3 regions of the Luteibacter sp. KNZ12-1A genome follow, and region 2 is predicted to be linked to each of the others. Evidence: predicted binding sites of a transcription regulator. Region 2 holds the regulator's gene; each other region holds the start of a gene.
The links. Region 2 encodes FliA, which starts transcription of late flagellar genes. Its sites were predicted from a motif close to TAAAGTTTNNCNNNCNNNGGCCGATAA; they were not measured.

Region 1: ACR9ZJ_RS09365 (GGDEF domain-containing protein) is a predicted target of FliA. The motif match lies at 4,081-4,107, and genes of this name have one in related genera.
Region 3: ACR9ZJ_RS05970 (GGDEF domain-containing protein) is a predicted target of FliA. The motif match lies at 4,386-4,412, and genes of this name have one in related genera.

What each region holds. Positions count from the first base shown of each region.
Region 1 is NZ_JBPGXU010000034.1:22,452-32,095, reverse strand. Features, by position in the region: gene ACR9ZJ_RS09385 (class I SAM-dependent methyltransferase) at 1-790, shown strand, start outside; gene ACR9ZJ_RS09380 (pseudouridine synthase) at 787-1,485, shown strand; gene sodC (superoxide dismutase [Cu-Zn] SodC) at 1,578-2,108, shown strand; gene ACR9ZJ_RS09370 (alpha-ketoglutarate-dependent dioxygenase AlkB family protein) at 2,116-2,739, shown strand; gene ACR9ZJ_RS09365 (GGDEF domain-containing protein) at 2,870-3,940, opposite strand; gene ACR9ZJ_RS09360 (CorA family divalent cation transporter) at 4,188-5,150, opposite strand; gene ACR9ZJ_RS09355 (GNAT family N-acetyltransferase) at 5,268-5,558, shown strand; gene ACR9ZJ_RS09350 (alpha/beta hydrolase family protein) at 5,651-7,705, shown strand; gene ACR9ZJ_RS09345 (putative bifunctional diguanylate cyclase/phosphodiesterase) at 7,852-9,402, shown strand; gene ACR9ZJ_RS09340 (ligand-binding sensor domain-containing protein) at 9,392-9,644, shown strand, end outside.
Region 2 is NZ_JBPGXU010000007.1:12,081-21,724, reverse strand. Features, by position in the region: gene flhB (flagellar biosynthesis protein FlhB) at 1-733, shown strand, start outside; gene flhA (flagellar biosynthesis protein FlhA) at 736-2,841, shown strand; gene flhF (flagellar biosynthesis GTPase FlhF) at 2,904-4,235, shown strand; gene ACR9ZJ_RS03045 (MinD/ParA family ATP-binding protein) at 4,290-5,165, shown strand; gene ACR9ZJ_RS03040 (RNA polymerase sigma factor FliA) at 5,162-5,893, shown strand; gene cheY (chemotaxis response regulator CheY) at 5,925-6,326, shown strand; gene ACR9ZJ_RS03030 (protein phosphatase CheZ) at 6,336-6,977, shown strand; gene ACR9ZJ_RS03025 (chemotaxis protein CheA) at 6,985-9,081, shown strand; gene ACR9ZJ_RS03020 (flagellar motor protein) at 9,083-9,644, shown strand, end outside.
Region 3 is NZ_JBPGXU010000017.1:22,241-31,884, forward strand. Features, by position in the region: gene ACR9ZJ_RS05955 (hypothetical protein) at 1-487, opposite strand, end outside; gene ACR9ZJ_RS05960 (RNA polymerase sigma factor) at 489-1,043, opposite strand; gene ACR9ZJ_RS05965 (vWA domain-containing protein) at 1,060-2,784, opposite strand; gene ACR9ZJ_RS05970 (GGDEF domain-containing protein) at 2,841-4,352, opposite strand; gene ACR9ZJ_RS05975 (DUF427 domain-containing protein) at 4,605-4,982, shown strand; gene egtB (ergothioneine biosynthesis protein EgtB) at 5,006-7,204, shown strand; gene pgaD (poly-beta-1,6-N-acetyl-D-glucosamine biosynthesis protein PgaD) at 7,326-7,769, opposite strand; gene pgaC (poly-beta-1,6-N-acetyl-D-glucosamine synthase) at 7,766-9,016, opposite strand; gene pgaB (poly-beta-1,6-N-acetyl-D-glucosamine N-deacetylase PgaB) at 9,013-9,644, opposite strand, start outside.

The DNA.
Region 1 (9,644 bases), on a different contig from region 2:
CGAGGAATCGCGGGCCTTGTTCGCACAGGCGATGTCGCTGGCTGGCTCCGGCGGCGTCGTCGTCGCCAGCGTGCCGAACGCGGAAGGCGCCAGGACCGCCCAGGCGGATCTCGCCCTGTTGGCCGGTGGCGTGGGCGAGTTGTCCAAGCACAAGTGCCGCGTGTTCTGGACACGTCCGGGTGCCGTCGCCGATCCGGCACTGCTTGCCGGCTGGCTCGCGCTCGACGCGCCGCAGCCGATTGAAAGCGGGCGTTTCGTGAGTCGTCGCGGCCTGTTCGCCTGGGATCGCATCGACACCGCGTCGGCCTTGCTGGCGAGCGTCCTGTCGTCCGACCTCTCCGGCCGCGTGGCCGACCTCGGCGCTGGCTTCGGTTATCTCGCTTGCGAGGTCGTCGAGCGCTGCGCGGCGGTCTCGGCCGTGGACCTCTACGAGGCCGAGGCACGCGCATTGGAGCCCGCCCGGCGCAATCTCGCCGATGCCATCGCCCGCGCCGGCCGCATCGTCGCCGGCAACGTGCGCTGGCACGATGTCACCCACGGTATCGACGCCGGATACGACGCCATCGTGTCCAACCCCCCATTTCACCAGGGGCGCGCCGACGACCCGCAACTGGGCCGCGCCTTCATCGCCGCCGCCGCGAAAGGCCTCGTGGCGCACGGTCGCTTCTGGATGGTCGCCAATCGGCACCTGGCCTACGAGGCGGCGCTCGACGCCAGCTTCGCCAGTGTGCGCACCGTCGTCGAACGCGACGGCTTCAAGGTCATCGAAGCAAAGGACCCCCGCCGATGAAACTCGTACGCCTCCTGGCGAATCTCGGCTATGGCAGCCGCAAACAGGTCGCGGCCATGTTCCGCGAAGGGCTGGTCACGGATGCGGCGGGCGAGGTGCTGTATGCGGACGACAAGGTCGAGCATGCCGAGGTGCGCTTCGAGGGAGAGCCACTGGATCCACCGCAGGGGATGTTGCTGATGCTCAACAAGCCCGTCGGCTACACCTGTTCGCGCAAGGACGTGGGCAGGCTGGTCTACGACCTCCTGCCGCCGCGTTTCGCGTTGCGCAATCCGGTGCTGTCGACCGTGGGCCGGCTGGATCGGGATACGTCGGGGCTGCTGCTGTTCACCGACGACGGACAGCTCCTGCACCGGATCATCTCGCCGAAGGCCGCGGTGGCGAAGGTATACGAGGCGACGCTGGCCGAGGACCTGCGTGGCGACGAGGCCGCGATCTTCGCCGCCGGCACCCTGATGCTTGAGGGCGAGACCGAACCGCTGGAGCCCGCGGCGCTGGAGGTGCTCGGCCCGCGCCATGCCCGGCTCACGTTGACCGAGGGGCGTTATCACCAGGCGCGCCGCATGTTCGCGGCCGTGGGCAACCACGTGGCGACGCTGGAGCGCATCGCGCTCGGCGGCCTGTCGCTGGACGACCTGCCTTCCGGCCAATGGCGCCTGCTGACAGCGGAAGACACGGCCAGGATCTTCGGCTGAGGCCGTATCGGCTTCGGCGGGTTCGTTATGGACGCTCCCTGCACATCGGGTGCAGTATCCCCGGGTCACCTCGCTCCCATAGGAATACGAAGATGAAACGAATCGTCATCGCCGCGGCCGGGTTGTGTGTGTGCGTCGCCGCCCAGGCCGCCGACAAGAGCATCGTGGTGCCCATGACCCTCGTCACCGCCGACGGCACGGGCGCCTCGGTCGGCAGGGTCATGATCACCGAAGGTGCCGGTGGCCTGGTCTTCACTCCCGATCTCAAGGGCTTGCCGCCGGGTGAGCACGGCTTCCACCTGCACGAGAAACCCAGCTGCGATCCGGGCGAGAAGGATGGCAAGAAGGGCGCCGCGCTGGCGGCCGGCGGCCATTACGATCCCGGACACACCGGCAAGCACGAGGGGCCGGAATCCTCCATGGGCCACGAGGGCGACCTGCCCAAGATCACCGTGGGCGCCGATGGCACCGACACCACGGCCGTGACCGCGCCGCGCCTGACCAAGCTCGCGACGCTGAAGGGCCATGCCTTGATGATCCACGCCGGCGGCGACAATTATTCCGATCAGCCCGCACCCCTGGGTGGTGGTGGCGCACGCATCGCCTGCGGCGTCGTCCCGTAAGGAAACCATGTCCCAAGGCGGTCTCTTCGCCCCCGAACCGCTCGTGATCGTCGATGACGAGCACGGGCGGTTCGCGTATGAGCCCGGCGTGATTCCACCCGGGCGTGCCGCCGACTGGTTCGCGAGCCTGCTGGCGGACATCCCCTGGGAAGCGCAGAGGCGTGCGATGTACGGCCGCGACGTGGACGTGCCGCGGCTGCTCCAGCATTACGCTTTGGACGACCCTGCCTTGCCACCCGTCGTCGTTGAGGCGGCGCGCGAGGTGATCGCGCTCACGGGCGTACGTTTCACCTCGGTGGGCCTGAACCTTTACCGCGACGGCCGCGACAGCGTGGCGCCGCACAACGATCACATCGAGGAACTGGCGGAGGGCGAGCCCATCGCCTTGCTTTCCCTGGGCGCCACGCGGCGCATGATCTTGCGCGAACGTGACGCACCCCGGCGCAGCTTCGACATCGACATGGAACCGGGCAGCGTGCTCACGATGAGCTACGCCACGCAATTCCACTACGACCACGGCATCCCGAAGACGCGCGGCAAGGTAGGGCCGCGGATCAGCCTGGCTTTTCGCGTCCGGCCGGAGGGTAAGGCGGCTAGCAGGCGATATGGGTCGCGGAAGAAGATTTCTTAGTTGTTCACTCGGCTCGGCTTTGCGGTTGGGGGCGGGACGGCGACTACCGTCGCGCCGAGGGTGGCGCCCGGCAGCTCCCCCGCCGCGCACGATGAGCGCGAGGGCGAAGCCGAGCCCACCCACAGCAGGCTCAAAAGAGATCGATGCTGCCCAATGACACCGGCGTAGCCAGTTCGCCCCGGCGGGTGAGCGACTCGTAGCCGTGCACGCTGTCGCGGCCGTTCTGCTTGGCGAAGTACAACGCCTTGTCCGCGCGGTCGAGCACGATCTCGGGGTAATCGTTCTCGGTGATGCGCGCATAGCCGATGCTGACGGAGACGTGGCCCACCTGCGGGAACGCATGGTCGGTCACGAACTGGCGGAACCGGTCGAGGACGAGGTGGACGGCCGTTTCGTCCTGAGCCGCGAGCAGGATCACGAATTCCTCGCCGCCGAAGCGGAACAGCACGTCGCTCTGGCGGAAGCTCGCGCGCATGTGCTGGGCCAGCATGAGGATGACCTCGTCGCCGTAGACATGGCCGTAGGTGTCGTTGATCCGCTTGAAATGGTCGATATCGAGGATCGCCAGGTAAAGCCGGGAGGGCTCCTCGACCGGCTGGCGCTTGTCCTCGCCGTCCTGCACCGCGCCGCGCGCTTTCTGGCGTTGAAGGGTGAGCAGGCGCTGCAGGCGTTGCTCGAAGCTGCGCCGGTTGTACAGGCCGGTGAGCTTGTCGCGCTCGCTTTCGTTGAGCAGGGCGATGTAGTTGCAGTAGATGCGCGCGAAGCCTTCGACCATCGCGCGAACGTCGTCGAGGGAATCCGGGGCCTCGAGCATCAGTGCGCCGATGGCGGTATGCTCGCGCTGGATGGGGATGACCAGCCGGCTGTTGCCGTCGTCGGTGATGTCGCTGATCGCCTCGAGCGTCTCCATGGCGCAGACGAGGGTGTCGACGGGATCCCCCTCCCGCGCAGGATCGAGCGCCTCGATCATGAAGCCGCCATCGGGCTTGCGCGAACACACGACGATCGAATCCACGGGATGCTGCGGGTTTTCGCCCCGCTTGCACAGGGTGACGCTGTTGACGGCGATGAGTTCGGCCAGCGACAGCACCATGCTGTGGTCCAGCGCGTCGATGTCGCGGTGGTGCGTGAACTCGGCCACCGAAGCGAGCAGGCGCGATTCGGGCAGGACGCCAGCAGGGCTGTGCCACGGCGCTTTCATGCGCATGGCTTCCGCGCGAACGCATCGTCGCGACGTGGATAATGGACTTGCACCGGCACTCCCTCCCCCGAGTGGGGCAACGCCAGGCGGCCCCGTGTGTGCGTCGAACCGGACTTCCTGCCGGTGACTCCCTGGAGGGGTTAGCGGCTGGAAAGCCGCCGACTTTAGGGCAAAACGCGAACGGATGTCGAAAATCGTGACGCAGTCATCGATTTGGTGTCTTCACAAACATGAACCGTTGCGCTAGTCAGTCGCCTTCCAGCCACCCGCGCCATTTGAAGAACAGCACCGGCAAGAGGATGCTGACCACGATCGCTCCCAGGGCCATGGGATAGCCGAAGGTCCAGTCCAGTTCGGGCATCTTCTTGAAGTTCATGCCCCACACGCCGACGAGGATCACCGGAGGAATGGTGGCCACCGAGGTGACGGTGAGCACTTTCATCACGTGGTTCTGGTCGGTGCTGATGAAGCCGAGGCTGGCGTCGAGCAGGAACTGCAGCTTGTTGGTGACCTGGTCGTCGAACTCGTCGAGCGTGCGCAGGTCGTGCTCCACGACGCGCAGGCGAACCTCGACGTCGTCGGACATCCACTCGGGCTTCTTCGCGCGCAAGAACGATACGATCCGCTGCACGCCCAGCATCGAGGAGCGATTGCGCGCCTGCTCGCCTTCGAGGCGACCGACCTCCAGCATGCAGTTGCGCAGTGCCGGCGTGCCGATCCGCTCGGGCGTGAATATCCGGTCGGAGAGTTGCTTCAGGTCGGCGGACACGTCTTCCATGCGCTTGGCCGCCAGGTTGACGATCGCCTCGATCAACGTCGCGAGCACATCGGCGCTGGATTCCCAGCGGTGCTCCTGGCAGCTTTCGCTGGCCAGCTCGAACGCGGGCGACTCCTCGAAACGCAAGGTCATCAAGACATGGCCGGTGATCACGATGCCTACCGGGCCGGGATGATGATTGTCCGGCGAGTCGGCGAAATACGGGATCGACAGGTACATCGCGCCGTCGTCGGTGCGGATGCGGCTCGATAGCGCCAGGCTCACCACGTCGTTACGTTGTGGGATGCGCAGGCCGGTGATCTCGCTGGCGCAACGCCGTTCGTCTTCACTTGGATCGAGCAGATCCACCCAGATGGGGGCATTGGGTTTGGCCATGCCCGCGGTCCAGCGGACGGGGCCGGTGTACTTGCCATGTTCGTGGATGATCAGCACGTGCGCGGGTGTCCTTGGCTTGGGCTGGGAGGAGTCTACGCCGGTGATGACACGCATGGCCGAACACGCGCATGCTTGACGCCAGCGATGCCGGCTGCCGGACCAGGAGAGATACCGATGAGCGATACCGCCAAACCGCTGGAGATCATCCACGACAGCGCCAACCAGGTGTTTCTCGTCGTGGTCGATGGCCACACCTGCGAGCTCGAATACCGTCTCAGCGGCAAGACGATGACCATCACCCATACCGGCGTGCCGTCCCCCGTGGGTGGGCGTGGGATCGCCGCGCTGCTCACCCGCTTCGCCGTGCAGATAGCGGAGGCGAACGGCTGGAAGATCGTTCCCGCGTGCGGCTACGCGGCGACATGGTTCGAGCGGAATCCGGAATACGGGCATCTGTTGGCTTGAGGTGACCCGATCGCCGCTTAAGCGGCGACAGGCCTCGCGAGTTCGTTCAGCGGCGTGTTAGCTTTCGCGTTCCCACACAGCCAGGGTCACCCATGCGTACGAAGTGGATCGTCGCCGCCGTCGCGCTCGCCTGCGCCGGCCATGCCTTTGCCGACACCCCCGTGAAAACCGCGGACGATCCGCGCATCGCCGCGATCCTCGACGCCCTGGGCAAGGTGCGCACGATCGAATCGGTGGCCTTGTCGCCGGATGCGAAGCATCTCGCCTGGGCGGTGAAGACCAACGGCAAGCCGGTGCTCGAAGTGGCCGATGCCGACGGCCGCAACGCCCACCGCGTCACGGCGAGCAAGGGCTGCAGCGAGATCTCCGTCGCGTGGGCGGCGGATTCGCAACATCTTGCTTTCCTCTCCGATTGCGCGGGCAAGGCGCCGGGCGTGGAGGAGGGCAAGCAGAACGACATCTACGTGGTGGATATCGCCAGCAAGGCGCCGCCGCGGCGGATCACGCATCTCGCCGGCTACGTCGATGGCCTGGCATGGCGTCCCGACGGCAAGGCCCTGGCGTTCCTCTACGTGCCCAATGCCACCCGCCGCGCCAGCGCCACCGCGGCCGCCAAGCCGCAGCTGGGCGAGGTGGGCGTCGAAGGCATCGAGGTACAGCAGGTAGCCAGCGTCGGCGTCGACGGTGGCACTATCCGCACGCTGACCCCGGCGGGCCTCCACGTCTACGAATTCGCATTTTCGGCAGACAGCGGCCGGATCGCCTACGTGGCGGCGCAGCCGCCCGGCGACAACAACTGGTGGCTGGCGAAGCTCTATGCCCAGCCGGCCACGCCCGGTGCGCAGGCGGTCACCCTTGTCGATACGGCGGCGCTGTCCGGTCCGCTCAAGGACTTGCAGGTGGCCGTGCCGCGCTTCTCTCCGGACGGCTCCCGGGTCGCCTTCATCGGTGGCCTCATGAGCGATCAGGGTTCGACCGGCGGCGACATCTGGACGGTACCGGCCGCGGGCGGCGCCGAGCCGATCGACGTGACGCCCGGCGTGACGACCACGCCGGCGTGGCTGGCATGGACCGCGCCCGATCGCCTGCTGGTCGCCGAACATGCCGCCGGCGCGAGCCGGGTGTCGAGCTACGCGGTGCCCGCCAGTGGCCCCGCCACGGCCACCACCGTGTTCGAACTGCCGATGACGATCGGCGACGGGCGCCTGTCGATGTCGCTCTCGCTGGGTGCCGACGCGGGCAAGGCCGCCTTCATCGCCAGTTCGTTCGAGAAGGCCTTTGAAGTACATGTCGCCAACCTCGACGGGCAGTCGGTGCCAAAGGCGGTGACGACGTTCAACGCCGCGTTGAAGCCTTCCTGGGGAAAGGCTGAATCGATCGCCTGGAAGAATGAAGGCCATGACGTGCAGGGCTGGTTGCTGTATCCGGCCAACTACGATCCGAAGAAGCGCTACGGCATGATCGTCTCGATCCACGGTGGCCCTGCGGCCGCGGTGACGCCGCGCTGGCCGGGCGTGGGTTACGGCGGGGCGCCGCTCTCGGCGTTGGGCTACTTCGTGTTCATGCCCAACCCTCGCGGCAGCTATGGGCAGGGCGAGGCGTTCGTGCAGGCCAATCGCAAGGACTTCGGCTATGGCGACCTGCGCGACGTGCTGGCCGGTGTCGACGCGATCGAGAAGAGCCATCCGGTGGACGACCGGCGGCTGGGCCTCACCGGCTGGAGCTACGGCGGCTTCATGACGATGTTCGGCGTGACCCAGACTCAGCGCTTCCGCGCCGCGGTCGCCGGCGCAGGCATCTCCAACTGGCAGAGCTATTACGGCCAGAACCTGATCGACCAGTGGATGAAGCCTTTCTTCGGCGCTTCGGTCTATGACGATCCGGGCGTGTACGCGAAGAGTTCCGCGATCAATTTCATCAAGCAGGTGAAGACGCCGACCCTCGTGGTGGTGGGCGAGCGCGACGCGGAAACGCCGGCGCCGCAGTCGTTCGAGTTCTGGCATGCGTTGCGTGCCCAGGACGTGCCGACTTCGCTGGTGGTCTATCCGGGCGAAGGTCACGGCTTTGCCCGTGACGCGAGCCGTCGCGACGTGCTCGCCCGTGCCCTGGCCTGGTTCGACCGCTACCTCTCGGCGGGAGACAAGTAGACGCCAGGGGCCGGGGGGCGCGCGAGTGTCGATCGGCGTATTTGCGTTTTTCCGCCGACCCAGCATCATGCGATGCATGTGACGCTAAAGTCGGGGGCGATGGTGGCCGTTAATTCAGTCTCCCGGGAGCAGGACCGGAGCGTGGTGTGCTGACACATCGTAGCGTCGAGGGCGGCATCCATCTTGCCGCTTCGAAGTGTGCCCGCTGGTCCGTATCCGGGCCTGGCGAGGTCTCCCGTTGCGACACGTTCGGCACGGTCGGCGCCGGGCTGGGCTGGATGGTGGCGCTCATCGTCGTGTGCGCCCTGGCCGCGGTGGCCATCGCCTGGCTGGTCGGACAGCGGCGGCGCCTCCACGCGAAGCTCAAGGACCCCCGGGAGCAGGCGAGCAGGGCGCTCGCCTTCCATGCCTATCACGACACCCTGACCGGCTTGCCCAACCGCGCCTATCTCATGCGCGAGCTCGAACAGGCGCTGGCGGCCCCGCAGGCGGGTTCCCTGGCGGTGATGTTCATCGACCTCGATGGCTTCAAGGCCATCAACGACACCCTGGGGCACGAGGCGGGCGATACCTTCCTGCGCGCCGTCGCCAGTTCCCTGCGCAGCAGCGTGCGCGAACGCGATACAGTTTCCCGTTTCGGCGGCGACGAGTTCGTGGTGGTGGTACAGGGATATGGCGGCATGGAGAACCTGATCCGGGTCTGCCGCAAGGTGCTCGACCTGGTTTCCAAGCCGGTGAACGTGTCAGGCCAGCTCGTGGCGGTGAGCCCGAGCATCGGCGTGGCCGTGGCGCCGCAGGACGGCGACGTGGCATCCGCCTTGATCCGCAACGCCGATGCCGCGATGTACGCGGTGAAGGAAACCGGCAAGGCCGATTTCCGTTTCTACGAGGAAGGGATGCTCGAACAGGCACGCGAACGCCTGGCCCTCACGGTGGAGCTGCGCGAAGCCTTGCAGGCGGGCGAACTCGCCGTCGAATACCAGCCCAAGCGCAACCTGCGCGACGGCACCCTGGCTGGCGTGGAGGCGCTGGCCCGCTGGCGCCATCCGTCGCGCGGCGACGTGCCGCCGACGGTCTTCGTGGCGATCGCCGAGCGCTCCGGCCTCATCCATGCCCTGGGCGAATACGTGTTGCGCGAGGTGCTCGGCCAGCTGCAAGCCTGGGACGCCGCCGGCATCCAGGTCGACTACGTGGCGATCAACCTGTCGATGCAGGAACTCACCCGGCCCGCGTTCGTCGACACCTTGCACCGCGCGGTGCGCTCGTACGGGGTCGACCCGATGCGGATACGCTTCGAGCTCACCGAATCCACCGCGATGCGCCAGCCGGAAGAGACCATGCGCCAGTTGGTGAAGCTGCGCTCGCACGGCTTCGACCTGCTCATCGACGACTTCGGCGCCGGCTACTGGAACCTGAGCCACCTCCGTGAACTGCCGGTGGGGACGATCAAGATCGACCAGTCGTTCGTGCGTGGCAGTACGCTGAACCTTGCCGACCGCGAGATCACCGAGGCCATCGTCGGCCTGGCCAAGAAACTGAACATGCGTACGATCGCCGAGGGCGTGGAAACCGAGGCGCAGGCGCACTGGCTGCGCGACCTCGGGTGCGACATCGGGCAGGGTTACTTCTTCGCCCGGCCGATGACCGCCGCCGCCTTCTGCCACTACCTCGATCCGACCGCGGCCTATGCTGGCTGACCGCCCGACGCGGCCCACTCGTTTCCCGCGCCTTCGAGCCTGTCTGATCGTCCTCGCGGCGGCGCTGTGCTGCTTCGTCACGGCGGCGCCGGCCCAGGTCGCGCCCAGCGTGGGCGTGGACCCGTGGGCGGTCTACGAATCGGTCTGGTTCGATACGGTGGGTGTCGCCGATGGCCTTCCGCATTCCACCACCACGGCCATCGTCCAGGACACCCGTGGCCTCATCTGGATAGGCACCTTCG
Region 2 (9,644 bases):
GGTCTCGGTGAACGGCCTGGTGGAGCTGGGCAAGTCGTTGCTCAAGCTCGTGCTGATCGGCGGCGCGCTGGTCTGGTTCCTGCTTCGCTCGACGAGGGACATGTACACGGTGGGCACCGGTCCCGTCAGCGTCGGCATCGCCCAGGCCTTCGCCATCTTCGGCCAGGCCTCGCTCGTCTTCGCCTGTGCGCTCGGTGCCATCGCGCTGGTCGATGCGCCGTGGCAGAAATTCAGCTTCACCAAGAAGATGAAGATGAGCAAGCAGGAAGTGAAGGACGAGCACAAGGAAAGCGAGGGCAGTCCCGAGCTGAAGTCGAAAATCCGTCAGATGCAGCACCAGATGGCGCGCCGGCGGATGATGGAAGACGTTCCCACGGCGGACGTCATCGTGACCAACCCGACCCACTTCGCCGTGGCCCTGAAATACGACGAGAACCGCATGGGAGCGCCCCGCGTGGTGGCCAAGGGCGTGGACGTGATCGCCCAGCAGATTCGCGATGTCGCGGGTGGGGCGAAGGTTCCGGTGGTGGAAGCACCACCGTTGGCACGCGCCTTGTATCACACGACGGAAATCGGACGCGAGATCCCCGCGGCGCTGTACATCGCCGTGGCCCAGATCCTGGCCTACGTGTTCCGGCTGAAGCAGGCGATCGCCGTGGGCGATCTCCCGCCCGATCTACCCGAGCAGGACATCGATCCGGATTTGCTCGGCCCTTACCGCATGGATAACTGACGATGGCAGCTTCCTCCAACTTCATGGGCACGTTCCGGCAGATCGGCCGCCGTGGCGTCGCCGCGCCGGTGGCGATGCTGATCATGCTCGGCATGATGATGCTGCCCTTGCCGCCGTTCATGCTGGACCTGCTGTTCACCTTCAACATCGCGTTGTCGCTGGTGATCCTGCTGGCCACGATGTACGTCATGCGCCCGCTGGAACTGGCGTCGTTTCCCACCGTGGTGCTGTTCGCCACCTTGCTCCGCCTGGCCCTGAACATCGCGTCCACGCGCGTGGTGCTGCTGCATGGGCACAACGGGCCGGGCGCCGCCGGCAAGGTGATCGAGGCCTTTGGCGAGTTCGTCATCGGGGGCAACTTCGCGGTCGGCTTCGTTGTGTTCGCCATCCTCACCATCATCAACTTCGTGGTGGTGACCAAGGGTGCGACGCGCGTGTCCGAGGTGACCGCCCGTTTCACCCTCGATGCCATGCCCGGCAAGCAGATGGCGATCGATGCCGACCTCAACGCCGGCCTGTTGACGCAGGAGCAGGCCCGCGAGCGGCGCCAGGAAGTGCGCGAGGAAGCGGACTTCTACGGTTCGATGGACGGTGCCTCGAAATTCGTCCGTGGCGACGCTACCGCCGGCATGCTGATCCTCGCGATCAACATCATCGGCGGCTTCTTCATCGGCATGTTGCAGCATGGCCTTTCCGCCGCCGAAGCCGCACGCACCTATACGCTGCTGACCATCGGCGATGGCCTGGTCGCCCAGGTGCCGGGACTGATGCTCTCGATCGCCACCGCGGTGATCGTCACGCGCGTGTCGAAGTCCCAGGAAATGGGCAAGCACGTGATGGGGCAGCTGTTCGGCCAGCCGAAGGCGCTCGGCGTCGCGGCGGCCGTGCTGGGCACGATGGGCCTGATCCCGGGCATGCCGAACATCCCGTTCCTCATCCTGGCGGCGCTCGCGGGCTTCGCCGCGTGGAAGTTGAGCCAGGCCAAGCAGGAGCGCACCGCCGCCGCGGCCGGCACGGGGGCGCCCGGCACCGAACTCGCGCTGGACTCGGCGCCGCCGGCGGAACGCCTTGAGCTTTCGTGGGAAGACGTGGCCCAGGTGGACACGATCGGCCTCGAGGTCGGCTACAGGCTCATCCCGCTCGTGGACAAGGCCCAGGGCGGCGAACTGATGGCGCGGATCAAGTCCGTGCGCCGCAAGCTGTCGCAGGAACTCGGTTTCCTGGTTCCCTCGGTACATATCCGCGACAACCTGGACCTGGCCCCGCATGGCTATCGCATTTCCCTGATGGGCGTGCCGATGGGCGAGGCGGAGATCCACACCGAGCGCATGCTGGCGATCGATCCGGGCCGCGTGCACGGCACGATCAACGGCATCGCCACGCGCGATCCCGCCTTTGGCCTGGATGCCGTGTGGATCGAGCCGGGCATGCGCGAGCACGCGCAGACCCTGGGCTACACCGTGGTCGATCCGGCCACCGTGATCGCCACCCATCTTTCGCACATCCTGCAGAACCACGCCCACGAGCTCATCGGCCACCAGGACGTGCAGCAGTTGCTCGATCGTCTCGCCCAGCAGACACCCAAGCTCGTCGAAGACCTGGTGCCCAAGCGCCTGTCCCTGGGTGTCGTGGTCAAGGTCCTGCAGAACCTGCTCGCCGAGCGCGTGCCCATCCGCAACTTCCGGGGCATCGTCGAATCGCTGGCGGAGCATGCGGGCCAGAGCCAGGACCCCGGCGTCCTCGCCGCCGCGGTACGCGTCACCCTCGGTCGCCAGATCGTGCAGGAGATCGCCGGCCTGGGTACGGAAGTGCCTGTCATTACTTTGGCGCCGGAGCTCGAACAGATCCTGCTGCAGTCCCTGCAAGGCGTCGGTCCCGCCGGCGCGGCGGTCGAGCCGGGTCTCGCGGATCGTCTCCAGCAGAGCGTCGCCGATGCGGCGCGCCGCCAGGAAGCGGCGGGTGAGCCGGCCGTGCTGCTGGTGTCGCCGGCACTTCGTCCGTGGCTTTCGCGCTTCACCCGGCATGTGGCCCAAAACCTGCATGTACTTGCGTACAACGAGGTTCCGGACAACCGACGCGTCAAGCTGGTGACGGCCCTCGGGCGATAGGAACGAGACACCGCGCGGTGCATCGCCGCGTGGGCCGAACGAACGAAGACAGGATCGAACGCATGAAAATCAAACGATTCGTTGCTCCCGATATGCGCCAGGCCATGCGCCAGGTTCGCGACGAACAGGGTCCGGACGCCGTGATCCTGTCCACGCGCCGGCTGGACGACGGTATCGAGATCATCGCCGCGCTCGATTACGACGAAGCGCTGGTGCGCGAGGCCGGTTTCGGTTTCGACGCCCCGGCCCGCGAGGAAGCGCCGATCCGCGCCACGCGCGATGAAGCCGAGCGCGCCGCCCGCATCGACCAGGCCCGCGCCGCCACCGCCGCCGCGGTGGAGCGCGCGACGAAATCGGGCATGCCGCCGGCCACGAACGCGCCGCAGCGCCAGTCGAGCGCCGCGCTCGCCGCCAGCGTCGCCGACGTGGTCCGCGCCGCCACCGCGACGCCGGCCAACGATGCCGCCGTGAATGGCGTGCGCGCCGAGATCAACAACCTGCGCGAGATGCTCGAAGTGCAGCTCTCGACCCTTGCATGGAACCAGATGGACCGCGAGCAGCCGCTGCGTGCCCGCATGCTGCGCGAGATGACCCGCCTGGGCATCGACGGCGACGTGGCACGCGCGCTGTGCGCGGAATTGCCCGCCGACATGAACGCCGAGCAGGCGCGCTACCTGCCGCTGGGCATGCTCTCGCGCAACATCCGCACCAGCGGACGGAATTTCGACACGGTCGGCGGCGGCACCACCGCCCTGGTCGGCACCACGGGCGTGGGCAAGACCACCACCATCGCCAAGCTCGCCGCCCGCGCCGTGCTGCGCCATGGGGCATCGAACGTCGCCTTGATCAGCGCCGACCAGTACCGCATCGGTGCCGGCGCGCAGCTGGAACATTACGGCCGCCTGCTCGGCGTGCGCGTGTTCAACGCACACGACGCGACCAGCCTGCGCAACGTGCTGCTCCAGTTGCGCGGCAAGCACACCGTGCTGGTCGACACGGCCGGCCTCGCCGGCAACGACCCGAAGCTGCAGCAGCAGTTCGAGACACTGCGCGCCACGTCGGACGTGCGCGTGTGCCTGGTGCTCGCCGCCAATGCGCAGGCCCAGGCCATCGACAGCGCGATCCGCGCCTACGCGCCGCTGGCGCCGCAGAGCGCGATCCTCACCAAGCTCGACGAGGCACCGCTGATCGGCGGCGCGCTCTCGGCCCTCATCCGCCACCGGATGCCGCTGGACTACACCACGGATGGGCAGCGCGTGCCCGAGGACATCGCCTCGGCCGATGCGCGCAAGCTGGTCTGCCTCGCGGCCCAGTTGCTCAAGCAGCGTAACGACGAACCGGACGACGCCCTGCTCGCCGAGCGCTTCGGCATCGCCGCGCCGGCCCTGGCCTGACCGCGCCCACCCTTTTCCCGGCAACCGCAAACACTTACGGCAGTGACTTCCTTCATGAGCACACACGTCGATTCCACCCAGGCCGCCGGACTCCACTGGCTGGCCGACCGCCGTCCCACCCGAAGCATCGCCGTCGCAGGCGGGAAGGGTGGCGTGGGCAAGACCACGGTGGCGGTCAATCTCGGCATGGCGCTCGCGATGGGCGGCCGTGACGTCGTCCTCCTCGACGCCGATCTCGCCATGGCGAACATCGACGTCCTTCTCGGCCTCCAGCCCACCCGTCACCTCGGCCACATGCTGGAGGGCGAGTGCGGCATCGAGGACCTGATCCTCCAGGCCGCCCACGGCCTGAAGGTCATTCCCGCCACGTCCGGCACGCGCCGGATGGCGCAGCTGCCGAACATCGAGCACGCGGCCGTGATCCGCGCCTTCGACGAATATCCGCTGCCACCGGAATACCTGATCGTCGACACCGCCGCCGGGATTTCCGACAGCGTGTCGATGTTCGCCGCCGCCTCGGACGAGGTGGTGGTCGTGGTCTGCGACGAGCCCGCCTCCCTGACCGACGCCTATGCGCTGATCAAGGTCATGAGCCGCGAGTTCGACGTGAATCGTTTCCGCATCGTCGCCAACATGGTCCGGCACGCCCAGGAAGGCCGCCAGCTGTTCGAGAAGCTGTCCCGGGTGACAAACCGCTTCCTCGACGTGTCCCTGGATTTCATGGGCATGGTTCCGCACGACGAGTACCTGCGCCAGGCCATCCGCCGCCAGTCGGCGGTGGTCGACGCCTGGCCGAGCAGCCGATCGGCGGTCGGATTCAAGAATCTGGCCAGGTCGGTCGATACATGGGGTGAACCCGAACCCCGGGCACAGGGCCGCATCGGCTTTTTCGCCGAACGGTCCCATCTGGGGGGAGGGCTGCCACTGTGAGCGTCGCGACCGAATATCTCGAGATCACGCGTATCCCGGCGGATCAACTAGTCAAGAACCACGCGCCGCTGGTGCGCCGGATCGCCTATCACCTGATGGGCCGGCTGCCGCCAAGCGTGGATGCGAACGACCTCATGCAGGCCGGGATGATCGGACTGCTCGAGGCGGCAAGGAATTATTCGCCGACTCGCGCGGCCAGCTTCGAAACCTATGCGGGCATCCGCATACGTGGCGCCATGCTGGACGAACTGCGCAAGACGGACTGGACCCCGCGCTCCGTCCACCGGAAGTTGCGCGAGGTCGCGGAGGTGACGAGGCAGATCGAGAACGAGACGGGTGGCGACGCCGAAGACGCGGAAGTGATGAAGCGGCTGGGCATCGACGCCATGGAGTACAACCAGATCCTGGCCGACGCGGCGAGCGCGCGGTTGCTGAGCCTCACGGCGCCGGAAGGCGACGAAGGCGCCGCGATCGACGTGGTCGACCCGGATGCCGCGGGCCCGGATGGATTGTTCGAGCAGCAAGGCCTGCGTGACGCGCTGGCGCAGTCCATCGACGGGCTGCCGGAGCGCGAGAAGCTGGTCATGTCGCTGTACTACGATGAAGAGCTCAACCTGAAGGAAATCGGTGCGGTGCTGGGGGTGAGCGAATCGCGGGTGTGCCAGATCCATGGCCAGGCCCTCATTCGACTCCGCGCACGCATGTCGGGTTGGAAAGACAAGCATTGACGAACGCGCGGTAGCAAGGCGGAGACGAGTTTTGGACAAGAACATGAAGATCCTCGTGGTGGACGATTTCTCCACCATGCGACGCATCGTGAGGAACCTCCTGGTGGAGTTGGGATTCACCAACACCCTCATCCAGGAGGCCGAGGACGGCAACGCGGCGCTCGCGCTCTTGCGCGCGCAGCCGTTCGACCTCGTCGTGACGGACTGGAACATGCCGAACATGACCGGCATCGACCTGCTCCGGGCGATCCGTGCCGACGCGGCGCTGAAGGCCATGCCTGTACTGATGGTCACGGCGGAGAACAACCGTGACCAGATCATCGCGGCGGCGCAGAGCGGCGTGAACGGCTATGTCGTCAAGCCATTCACGGCGGTCACGCTGAAGGAAAAACTCGACAAGATCTTCGAACGACTCGCCGCGGCCGCGGGCTAAGGAATGACGATGAACACCATGCTTTCCAGCGGCCACGATGTGGCTCCCGAACTGCGTGCACTGCTCGACGCCGACGACAGCGTCTCCTTCGAGCAGGCGCTCGACCAGCTGCTGCGTACCCGTGAGCAACACCTGTTCATGGCGCTCGGCCATCTCGCGCGCGACCTGCACGAGTCCGCCCGCCGCCTCGCCGCCGATATTTCGCACGACGGCGTGCCAGGCAACATGAGCGATGCGCGCAAGCACCTGCGCGACGTGCTCGAGATGAGTTCGCAGGCCGCGCACCGCACGCTCGATTTCAGCGAGAAGCTGCGCCCACAGGCACAGGCCCTCGCGCGCCAGGCGGACGAGGTGCTGGTGCTCGACCACGCCGACCCGGCCTTCGCCACCCACGCCACCGCGCTGGCCGTGCGCGTGGGCGATTTCGCGCAGAGCTGCGACATCGGCTTCGGCGAGATGGTGGAGGCACAGTCCTGGCAGGATCTCTCCGGCCAGCGCGTGGCCCAGGTCGAGGCTTTCATGGCCAAGGTCGAATCCTCCCTGGTGGAACTGGTTCGACTGACCGGTTCGCTGGCGGGCGGTGCCGCGCCGGCCGCCGACAAGGTCAGCCAGGACGAAGTGGATCGCCTCCTCAGCGAGTTCGGGTTCTGAGCGCCGTATGAGCGTGGAGCTGGACAACGAGCTGCTCAACGTCTTCCTGATCGAGGCGCGGGAGTTGCTTGAGAGCCTGGGCGAACAGCTCGTGGATCTCGAGGCGTCGCCGAACGACATGGAACTGTTGAACGCGGTCTTCCGCGCGTTCCACACCGTGAAGGGCGGTGCGGGCTTCCTCGGCCTCAATCCGATGGTCGAGCTCTGCCACCGGGGCGAGGATCTCCTCAACGAGGCCCGCAACGGCTCGATCGTGCTCAACGCCGGCTTCATGGACGCGTTGCTGGAGTCGCTGGATCTCCTCAACGACATGATGCGCGCCGCCGACGGCGGCTTGCCGATCGAGGCGGCGCCCCGTTCGCTGCTCGACCGCCTGCTGATTCCGGGCCGCGCGGCCTCCGCGCCGCCGATGGCCCTGGCCACGCCCGCCAGCGCGCCAGCCGCCGCTCCCGCGCAGGCGCGGCCGTACGACCCGATCGAAGACGAATTCGAAGCGATGCTCGACGCCGCGCGCAGCGACCGCGAGCCCGCTTCCGTGCCGTCGGGCACGATATCCGACGACGAGTTCGAGGCCCTGCTCGATTCGCTCTATGGCACGGGTGCCCCCGGTGCCGACGCGACGGCCGACACTCCACCCGTTTCCGACGTGGCCGCGCCTGCCGTCGCGGGTCCTGCACCGGTCGTGGCCCAGGCAGTCGCTTCGCCCGCCGATGGAAACGCGATCAGCGACGACGAATTCGAAGCCTTGCTCGACAGCCTCCATGGCACGGCGGCCCCGGGCGCCGCGGGTAGCCCCGCCATGGCGGGCTCGACGTCCTCCGCATTGGTCGCGCCGCCCGCCGCCTCGTCCAAGCCTGTCCCGGCAGCACCCGCGGCGCAGGTCGCGGCGAAGCCGGCCCCGGCGGCTGCCGAGAAACGCGGCGCCTCTACCGCCGACACCACGGTCCGCGTCGATACCCATCGCCTCGATGGCCTGGTCGATGCCGCGGGTGAGCTGGTACTCGTGCGCAATCGCCTCACCAGCCTCGCCCCGCGTGGCACGAACGACCCGATGGAACGTGCCATCGGCGAACTCGAGCGTGTGGCGGAAGAACTGCAGAACGCCGTGCTGCGCATGCGCATGCAGCCGGTAGGCAAGTTGTTCTCGCGTTTTCCGCGTATCGTCCGCGACCTCGCCCGGCAACTCGGCAAGGAAATCGAACTGGTCACCGAGGGCGAGGAAACCGATATCGACCGCACGGTGGTGGAGGCGCTTGCCGATCCGTTGGTGCACCTGCTGCGCAACGCCGTGGACCATGGCATCGAGATGCCCGATGTCCGCGTCGGCGAAGGCAAGTCCCGCGCGGGCACCGTGCGCCTCGCGGCCGGCCAGTACGGCGACCGCATCGTCATCACCGTCACCGACGACGGCAAGGGCATGGACCCTGAGGTCCTGCGCCGCAAGGCGGTGGAGAAAGGCCTGATGGACGAGGACCAGGCCGCGCGCCTCGACGAGCGCGAGTGCTACGAGATCGTGTTCCGCCCGGGTTTCTCCACCGCCAGCCAGGTCTCGGATATTTCCGGCCGCGGCGTCGGCATGGACGTGGTCAAGACCAAGATCGTCGAACTCGGTGGCACGCTGTCGATCGATTCACGCGTGGGCCATGGCAGCACCGTGCGCCTGTCGGTGCCATTGACGCTGGCCATCCTGCGCGTGTTGATGGTGCGCGTGGGTAATCGGCCGCTGTCACTGCCGCTATCCAACGTGGCCGAGGTATTCGAACTCGTTCCCGGCCAGGTCCAGGAGCTCGACGGCCGCATCGTCGCGGCGCATCGCCAGCGCGCGCTGCCGCTGGTCGATCTCGGCCGCTGGGCCGGTTCGGCGGGGAAGGGCGGCCACGTGGTCGTGGTGCAAATCGGCCACCAGACGCTCGGTTGCCTCGTCGACGAAGTGCTGGGCCGTGAAGACGTCATGGCCAAGCCGCTCGGGCCTTTCCTGAAGGATGTCCCGGGCGTGGCCGGCGCGACGATCACCGGCGACGGGCGGATCTCGCTCGTGCTCGACCTCGCCGGCCTTGCCGACGACAACGGGCAGGTGTTGCCTACACTGAGGATGGCGGTCTGACATGGATATCGTGAGCGTCGTCGGAACGATCCTGGCCTTCGTGGTCATCATCGTGGGTACCATCCTGAAGGGTTCTAGCCTCGATGCCCTGTGGAACCCGGCCGCGTTCGTCATCGTCTTCCTCGGCACGTTCGCCGCCCTGCTGGTGCAGACGCCCGGCGCCGTGCTGAAGCGCGCCTTGAGCATGTTGCCCTGGGTCTACCGTCCACCGGACATCGAATCGGAAAACCTCGTCAGCCGCATCGTCGGCTGGAGTGAAATCTCCCGCCGCACCGGCCTGCTCGGCCTGGAACCCGCGATCGAACGCGAGTCCGACCCCTTCATCCGCAAGGGGCTGCAGCTGTTGGTGGACGGCACCGAGCCGGACGCGATGCGTTCGGTGCTCGAAGTGGAAGTGCTCGCGCGCGAGCACACCGACATCGAGGCCGCCAAGGTATTCGAGAACGCCGGCGCGTATTCGCCGACCATGGGCATCATCGGCGCGGTGATGGGCCTGATGTCCGTGATGCAGAACCTCGCCGAGCCGAGCAAGCTGGGCCATGGCATCGCCGCGGCCTTCGTCG
Region 3 (9,644 bases), on a different contig from region 2:
ATGCTTGCGCAGGGACTGCTTCGGCTTCCCTTTCCGATGCTGGTATCGGCAGCGCAGGCGCAGGCGCAGGTGCAGCGGGTGCCAACGACCGTGTCGGTGCCGAACGCCGCGCCATCCTCGCCGGGGGCGTCGCAGGTGCCGCCTCTTGCAGGACGACAGGAGCGCTCGCTTGCACGGGCACGTATGCGGTGGACTCGATGTGCTGCGCCGTGGGAGGGGGAGTGGGAAGCGTCGCCGCCACGTCGGGGCGGCTGTCGCGCAGTTGCCACGCCAGGCCGGCGGCCAGCACCAGCACCGCCGCCGATCCCAATGCGATGGGCCAGCGTGCCCGGCGTCGGCGGGCCGGTACCGCACGATCGGCCTGCGCGAGCACCGCCGCGTCCAGCGCGGGGTCGGGCTCGGTCCTTGGCAGGCGCGCGTACAGCGCCGCGAGTTCGCGCTCGTCGGGCAGGTCGTCGTCGTGGGGTGGTGGCGTGTTCGGGTTCATGTCATTCGGCAACGAGTTCTCGTATCCGTGCCATGGCGTAGCGGAGCCGCGATTTCGCGGTTTCCTTGCCCACTCCGGTCACGGCGGCGATGTCCTCCAGGGATAGTTCGTTCTCCATGCGTAGCACGAAGGCCGTTCGTTGTTCGTCGGGAAGGCTTTCGATCGCGCGTTGCATGCGCCGGCGCAGTTCGAAATCCGAAAGGGCGTGATCGGGTTGCTCGCGTTCCGGAGCGGCCTGTGCGGCGAAGACCGCCTCGGCCTCTTCGGCGCCGGCCCGTGGACGCTGCCGCCGGAAGCTGTCCACGGCCAGGTTGTGCGCGATCTGGAGCAACCAGGTGCTGAACTTCGCCTCGGCGCGATAACGCTGGCGCGCGACGATCACTCGGCTCCAGGTCTCCTGGAACAACTCGTCGGCGACCGCCCGGTCTTTCACCGTCTTCAGCAGGAACCGATACAACGGACCCTTGTGCTTCGCGTAAAGCTCCCCGAACGCGGCCGCGTTCCCGCCCGCCCAGGCGAGCATCAGCCCGCCGTCGTCGGTAAGGGGAGCATCCATGGACGGGGAGGTTACCTTATCGCCGCGGGGATTCCGCGACAGGCTCGGTCGACATCCCGCCGGCCATGCTCGCCAGCCTCGACATCTCCGCGCGGTAGCCGCCTTCGTCCTTGCCCTGCGCGCCACGCGCCAACTCGGCGACCTTGTCGTAGCCGAAGCCGTCCACGTACTTGCCGCCGCGCAGGTTCTCCGCGAACGCCGCCACCGCCGCGGCGAAACGCAAGCGCTCGCTCGCTTGCCCTGCGATGTCAGCGGACAAGGGCTGCTCGACAAGCCGGCTCGCGCCGCCATCCGGCGCCTTGTAGCGCAGGCGGAGGAAACCGAGTTCACCGGATGCGGGCGTATCTTTCGCGGAGGCGTAACGCAGCGGATCGACGCGTGCGCCCTTGGAACCTTTCAACGTGATCTCGTACAGCGCGGTGACGCGGGCACCCGCGCCGATCTCGCCCGCATCGACGACGTCGTTGTTGAAGTCTTCGCGTGCGAGGACGCGCTTCTCGTATCCGATCAAGCGGTACTCGGCGACGACTCCCGGGTTGAACTCCACCTGGATCTTCACGTCCTTGGCGATCGTCATCAGCGTCGCCGACATCTCGTCCACCAGCACGCGACGCCCTTCGCCGAGGTTGTCGATGTAGTGGTGGCTGCCGTTACCGGCGTCGGCCAGTTCCACGGCCATTTCGTCGTTGTAGTTGCCTTCGCCGAAACCCAGCGTGGTCAGCGCGATGCCGCTCTTGCGCTTTTCCGCGATGCGGTCTTTCAGGGCCTGCACGCCGACGGTGCCGACGTTGAAGTCGCCGTCGGTGGCGAGGATGACGCGGTTCACGCCGCCCTTGATGAAGCCCTTCGCCGCCTGCGCATAGGCGAGGTCGATGCCGGCGGCGCCGTTGGTGGACCCGCCCGCGCCGAGCGCGTCGATGGCCGCGGCGATCTTCGCGTGTTCGTCGCCCGGCGTGGAAGGCAAGGCGACGCAGGTCGCGCCGGCGTAGGTCACCAGCGAGATACGATCGGCCGCGCGCAGCTTCGGCACGATCTGCTTCAGCGAGGCCTTGAGCAGGGGCAACTTGTCCGGCTCGTCCATGGAACCGGACACGTCCACGAGGAAGACGAGGTTGGCTGGAGGAATCTCGCTGGCGGGCACGCTGTATCCCTGGATGCCGATGAGCAGCAGCTGGCGCTCGGGATTCCATGGCGCGGGCGCGAATTCCGTCGTGACGCCGAACGGCTTCGCGTGACTCGTCGGCACCGTGTAGCCGTAGTCGAAGTAGTTGATGAATTCCTCGGTACGGACGGCGTCGACGGGCGGCAGGCGGCCTTCGTTGAGCATGTGCCGCACGTTCGTATACGAGCCGGTGTCGACGTCGATGCTGAAGGTCGACACCGGGTCGCCGGCGGCGAGATGGACGGAATTCGGCGTGCGATGCGCGTAGTTCTCGCGGTCGACGGGCAGGTAGGGCGGCGCGATCGCGGTGGCGTAACCGATTTGCGCCACGGATTCGACCAGCGCCTGCGGTGCGGCCTTCGTCATGGCCGGCGGTGCGGGTGCGGTGGCCGGAGCGGCCATCGCGTGCGCGAGCATCCGCCGAACCGGCATGCCTTGGCCGGGCTGGCAGCCGTTCTCATCGGCCGGCGGCGGTGACGTGTCGTGCCGCGCGGCGAAGGCATCGCCCGAGGCGGCCACCCCGGCGGTGGCGACCAACCCGGCGAACAGGAGGGAAAGCGTGACGCGGAGCGTATTCATCGTGCATGGCCTCGTGGGTGACATGACGGTGAAACGCAGGGAGGGATGGATCGGGGTTAACCGGTGTGACGCGATTCGTTCAGCCGGGTCGGATCCGCCCGCGGTTCCTCGCCCGCGCTCACCCGGTTCCGGCCGGTCTGCTTGGCCCGGTAGAGCGCGCGGTCGGCCGCGTTGAGCAGGTCCAGCGGGCCGCCATGCGCACTCACCTGCACGTGGGCCACGCCGATGCTGATGGTGACCACGCCGAAGGGACTCGAAGGATGGATGATCGCCAGCGCCTCGACCTGTGCCCGCAGGTCCTCGGCCAGGGCCAGGGCGTCGGTAAGGCGGGTGCCGGGAGCGATGACGGCGAATTCCTCGCCACCGAACCGGGCGACGAAATCTCCCGCGCGGACGCCGCGTCCGATAAGTCCGCCGACGAGGGAACGCAGGCAGTCGTCGCCCGCCAGGTGGCCGTAGCGGTCGTTGTATTCCTTGAAGAAGTCGACGTCGATCATCAACAGGGAGATCGGTTCCTGTTGGCCCGGGCGATGCCATTCGCGCAGGAGGCGCTCGTCGAGCGCCCGTCGGTTGGCCAGGCCGGTGAGGCTGTCGACGAAGACCAGTCCTTGCAGCTCGTCGCGGCTGCGCGATAACCGGTATTCCTCCTCGACCAGGCCGACCTGGGCCAGCGTGCCGCGCAGGCCGATGCCGATCACGGCGGCGATGGCCCCCACGATGCCCAGCGTGGGATAGCCCGGGATCACCATGAGCCCGAAACCCAGCACGCTCATGGCCAGGAAGGTCGGGCTCGCGCTCAGCACGAAGCGCACGAGGTAGACCGGCGGATGCCAGTGCCGCCTCGGCTGGCGCATTGTCGCCGTGACGAAGAGTGCGAGGAAGGGCAGGTCCAGCAACGCGTCCCAGGGCGACGTGCCGAATTCCGGATGTCCACCCAGCGCCACATAGTGGTTGTAGAAGTAACCGGAAAGCGCATAGGTGACGAAGAACGCCGTCACGCCACGAAAGAAAAAATGATCGTCCGCGCGGTCGGTCGCCAGGTAGCGCAGCGACGCGGCCAGCGCGAGGCAGGCGTTCTCGAAGTCGAGCATGTAGGCGATGTCGATCGCCTGCTGCGTCGCCATCGCGCCCTGCACCGACACGATGGAGAACGTGCGCACGTAGAACAGTACCCCGAGCAGGGCGGCCAGGATCAGGTCGATCGTGACGGCCCATTTCTTGCGCGCCGGCACGGGAGCCGACGAGACGGCCACCAGCACGGGCAGCACGTACAGGATGTAGAAGAACATGCTGTCGCCGGGCGCAGGGTTGGAGTTTTCCAACACATAGTTCTGCCGGGCGGACAGCGACATGCCCACGGTCCACAGGGCGAGGCTGGCGAACAGCAACCACCAGCGCCGGTCACGCGGCGGCCCCGAGCGGCGCCAGGCCGATACCACGCTGCCGAGCGCCAGCGCCGCGACGGTAAAGAAGCACACATAGGAGACTTCCATGCCCCCGGAAGGCATGTTCGCCAGTGCGATCACGTGGACCAGGACGATGGCCACCGCGACGATGACTGCTTTCATGGCGTGCCTCCCCCTGCCTGCAACGCAATAGTCATATCGGCGGGGACGGCGGGAAGTTGAGGTCCATGAACGGATGTTAAGCCTGGGGCGGACCAAGATGTGAAGGTACTGACGGACCGGGGCGGCGGTTTTCCGGTCCAAGACCCCAATCTTTGCCTATCGGTAATCTCACCTGTTCCGGGTCGTCGTCTTGGATTCCCTGCGTAGGGGTCGCAGGATGTCAGCCTGATTTCGTCACCGAAGGAGCGTGCCATGTCCTCACATCCCGTGAAGATCCCCGGCCCCGACCATCCCATCACGATCGCGCCGGCGGGTGGCAGGGTGGTGGTGCGTGACGGCGACCGGGTCGTCGCCGACACCCGCGACGCGCTCGTGCTCAAGGAAGCCAGCTACCCGCCCGTGTTCTACATCCCCCGTGCCGATGCCGACATGGCCTCGTTGCGCCGGACCGAGCACCATACGCATTGTCCTTACAAGGGTGAAGCCTCGTATTACAGCCTCCCGGGCAACGAGGAAAGGGCGATCAATGCGATCTGGACCTACGAGGAGCCGCACGAGGCGGTCTCGTCGATCCGCGGTCACCTCGCTTTCTATCCCGACCGCGTGCGCATCGAGCACACGCCCGGCTGACCGTCCCGCCACGGAGCCCATCCATGCAAGCTTTCGTCGACACCACCTGGGCGCCAGGCGCCGCCTCCCACCGCGCCGGCACGAGCGCGACCGCCGCCCGATGTCAGCCCGGCCTCTCGCTCCGCGAACGTTACGACGCCGTGCGGGCGCGTACCGAGGCGCTCGTCGCGTCGCTCGGCCCGGAGGACATGGTCGTCCAGTCGATGCCCGATGCCAGCCCCGCCAAATGGCACCTGGCGCACACGACATGGTTCTTCGAGACCTTCCTGCTCGGACCGAACGTGCCCGGCTACGACGTCTTCGATGCCGAATTCGGGTATCTCTTCAATTCCTACTACGAAACCGTCGGCCCGCGTCATCCGCGACCGTTGCGCGGCTTGCTGACCCGGCCGTCGATCGATCGCGTGATCGCCTATCGCCATCACGTGGACACGCATATGCGGGCCTTTCTCGCTGGCGCGATAGGCCCCGAGCTGGAAGCGCTGCTGCGGCTCGGCTTCGCCCATGAGGAACAGCACCAGGAACTGCTGGTGATGGATGTGCAGCACCTGTTCGCGCAGTCGCCGCTGAAACCGGCCTTCGATCCGGCATGGTCCGCGCCGGCACCCGGTCCGACAGGCCGGTTCCGCCCGGTGGGCGGTGGGCCGGTGCGCATCGGTGCCGTCGACGAATCCTTCGCCTTCGACAACGAAGGTCCCAGGCACACGGTTTGGCTGGAGCCGTTCGAGATCGCCGACCGCCTGGTCACCAACGGCCAATGGCTGGCCTTCATGGCGCTCGGCGGCTATCGCCGCGCCGACCTGTGGCTTTCCGACGGATGGGCTCAGCGCCAGGAGGAAGGATGGGAATCGCCGCTCTACTGGCAGCACGACGGCGAAGCCTGGTCGCACATGACTCCCGGCGGCTGGCGGCCGGTCGATCCCGACGCGCCGGTAACCCATGTCAGTTACTACGAAGCGGAGGCTTTCGCGCGCTGGGCCGGTGCACGTCTGCCGACGGAAGCGGAGTGGGAGCACGCCATGCGTACACGCGACGACCTGGAGCAGGTCGACGATGTCGCCTGGCAGTGGACGGCCAGTTCGTACTCGCCGTATCCGGGGTTTCGCGCGGCGGACGATGCGGTCGGTGAGTACAACGGGAAGTTCATGATCGGCCAGATGGTCTTGCGTGGTGGCGCCAGCGTCACGCCGTCAGGGCACGCACGGATCTCGTACCGTAATTTCTACCGGCCCGGGCAGCGCTGGATGTTCAGCGGCGTGCGCCTCGCGCGCGATCCCGCGTTCACGCCGGATGGCGACCGCCTGGCCTTCCTGCGCGACACGCTGGCCGGGCTGTCCTCGTCACCGAAGACCTTCTCGCCGAAGTACTTCTACGACGGGGCGGGGTCCGACCTGTTCGAGGCGATATGCGTCACGCCGGAGTATTATCCGACGCGCACGGAGACGGCCTTGCTTCATGAGATCGCTCCTGCGCTCGCCGCAGGTATTCCGCAAGGCGCCGTGCTGCTCGAATTGGGCAGTGGGGCGAGCGACAAGACGCGGATGCTGCTCGACGCCGCGCCCTGGATTTCCGCCTACGTTCCGGTGGATATCAGCGCCGCCGCGCTGGATGGCGCGGTGACTCGTTTGCGTGAGGCGTATCCGTCGCTCGCGGTGCATCCGGTGGTGGGTGATTTCACCCACGCGATCGAGGTTCCGAAGGCCTTGGCGGGACGTCCCGTCGTGGCGTTCTTCCCTGGTTCCACGATCGGCAATTTCACGCCAGCGGAGGCCATCGCCTTGCTGCGTTCGGTGCGGGAACGGCTCGGGCCGGGTGCGCGCTTCATCGTGGGAGCGGATCAGGTCAAGGACGTGGACGTGCTGCTCGCCGCCTATGACGATGCCGCCGGCGTGACCGCCGCGTTCAACCGCAACGTGCTCGTTCGCATCAACCGTGAACTCGACGGCGATTTCGATCCCGAGGCGTTCGAACACCGCGCGGTGTGGAACGCGGAACTCGAACGCATCGAGATGCACCTGGTGAGCCGCGAGGCGCAGCGCGTGACGGTCGCCGGTCAGTCGTTCGCCTTCGCCGCCAGCGAGTCGATCCACACGGAGAACTCGCACAAGTTCACGCCGGCGTCGTTCGCATTACTGGCGGAAGCGGGTGGGTGGCGGATCGAGAAGGAATGGGTGTCGGCGGCGCCGGCGTTCGGAGTGTTTTCCCTGGTGGCGGCTTCGTAGGGGATCGGCCGCCTTCTACCGGCTACGAGCATCGCGGCCGAGGCCGCTTCCCACCCTGTGTGCCGCTTGCAGGGTGGGATGCTGCTTGCAAGGGGTGGGAAGCGCCCTGGGGCGCGATCGCTCACCGAACCTCGATCACCTTCATGTAACCCCCATCCGAAACGCTGACCACCGAGCGCCGGTGGCCCTGCATCTTCACCGCGTCGTCCACCGAGGCGCCGATCGCCGAAGCGGTCTCGGCCACGCCCACCGGCTTGTTGCCGCGACGCTTCTGCTTTCCCGCGAAGCGGGCGTGGTTGTAGCCCGACCAGCTGGTGAATACGACGGCACAGGCGATGGCCACGATGAGGATGACGTTGATATCGCCGCCGTCGCCGATCGGACCGAGCACGTGCAACTGCAACCAGGCGCTGCGCACGCCGAACGCCCACGCGCCCAGGGTGAGCAAGGGCAGCCACAGGAAGACCCAGAATAGCCAGGCGAAGATGGTGACGGTGGTGAACACCGCCTTTTGCGCCTTCGATTGACGTTCGGGCCGCTGGATGAGGATGGCTTCGGCTTTCATCGCAGTCCCCTGTCCGGGCTGACCCAGACCGCGCGCGTGCCCTTGCGTTTCAGCAAGGCCTTGGGCATCGCGACGATCGAGGTCGCCGTGTTGAGCAGCCAGTACACCAGCGGGTACCAGATCATCCAGTAGTAGTTGCGGCCGATGCGCGTCTCGTAGCGACGGTCCACCAGCAGGCTGATGAGGAACTGGAGCAGGCAGATCGCGCCGAGCACCACGCCATGCCATTGCGGCAGCAGCGTGTCGATGTACAGCGACGGTGGCAGATCGATAAAGCGACCGAGCAACCAGAGCACGATGATGATGGCCATGGTGTACGACCAGAGCAGGCTCATCACGTATTCGAACGCTACAGGCCACATGCGCCGCTGGCGCCACTTGAACAGTTTCGTCGTGTAGCGCAGGAGGACCTCGGACCCTCCCTGGGCCCAGCGCAGGCGCTGCTTCCACAAGCCGCGAAGCGTTTCCGGCATGAGGATCCAGCACAGCGCGTTCGGCTCATAGCGGATTTCCCAATGGCGCATCTGCAACCGCCAGCTCACGTCGATGTCCTCGGTGACCATGTCGGTGTTCCAGTAACCCACGTCGTGCAGCGCGCTCTTGCGGAAACAGGCGATCACGCCGGATACCGTGAAGATGCGCCCATACACGCGCTGCGCACGCTTGATCAGGCCGATGATCGAGGAGAACTCGCCGACCTGCAGCTTGCCCAGCAAGGTGGAGCGGTTGCGGATGCGCGGGTTGCCCGTGACCGCGGCGACGCGCGGGCTTTCGAGCATGTGCATCATCATCCAGTGCGTGGCGTAGTCGTCGAGCAGGGCGTCGCCGTCGACGCAGACAAGGAAGTCCGAGCGGGCGGCGAGCGCCGCCGCGCGCAGGCCCATGGCCTTGCCCTGGTTGCTCGACATGTGGATCACGCGCAGGGCGGGGTACTGCTCCATCAGCTGGTCGAGTTGCGCGCCGGTGTCGTCGGTGGAACCGTCGTTGATCGCGATGATCTCGAAGTTCGGGTATTGCTGCGTGGCGAGGTGCGCGATGGTCTCGCGTACCTGGTCGCCCTCGTTGTGGCAAGGCACGACGAGGGTGACCATCGGATAAGAGGGCAGCACGTGCGGTTGCACGCGTGCCGGCTCGCGGCGCTCCCAGCGCACGAAATAGATGATGCCGCCGCTCATCCAGATGAGCGACATCACCAAGGGATAGTAGAAGGCGAACTCGAGTAGCGCGTGCAGGATGCCGCTGTTCATCGCGCGGGCTCCCGGTAAGGATAATCGGCCGCCGAGATATAGGGACGTATCGCTTCCAGGGCGGGATGGTCGTGGACGAAGTCGTCCGGGTAGTAGCCGATGTGGCGCGCACCCGCGGCCTGCACCGCGCGCATGCGCGCGGCGAGGTCGCGATCGGCGATCGGCTGGTGCGTTCGCCAGTCTCGCGTGGCGAACTCGAACAGCGTGCGCTCCATGGCCCCCGGCGTGGCGTTCACCTGCGCGACGAGCGTGCGGTACCAGCCCAACCGGTCGGCTTGCCGGTCGAGTTGGGGCATGGCCATGATCGCGGTCATGTCGTAGGCGTTGTTGAAGGCCGGCAGCGCCTGCGCGAACCAGGCCTCGGCCTTCGGTTGCAGGATCGGCCGTGCGTAGATGTTGCGCGCGGTGAGTAACTGCGGGCGCCAGCGTTTCATGCGCCGGGCCAGTTCCAGGGTGAAATCGATCAACGCCTGCGTGTTCTGCGCCGGCGTATTCCTGGCCCAGGGGCCGAGGTTATCGGTATCGCGCAGGTAGGCGTCGTCGGAGAACAACACGCCGGCTTCGTCGGTGTGCATCGCCAGGTCTTCGTAGACGTCGCCGATCAGGCCACGCACCGTGGCGTCGTACG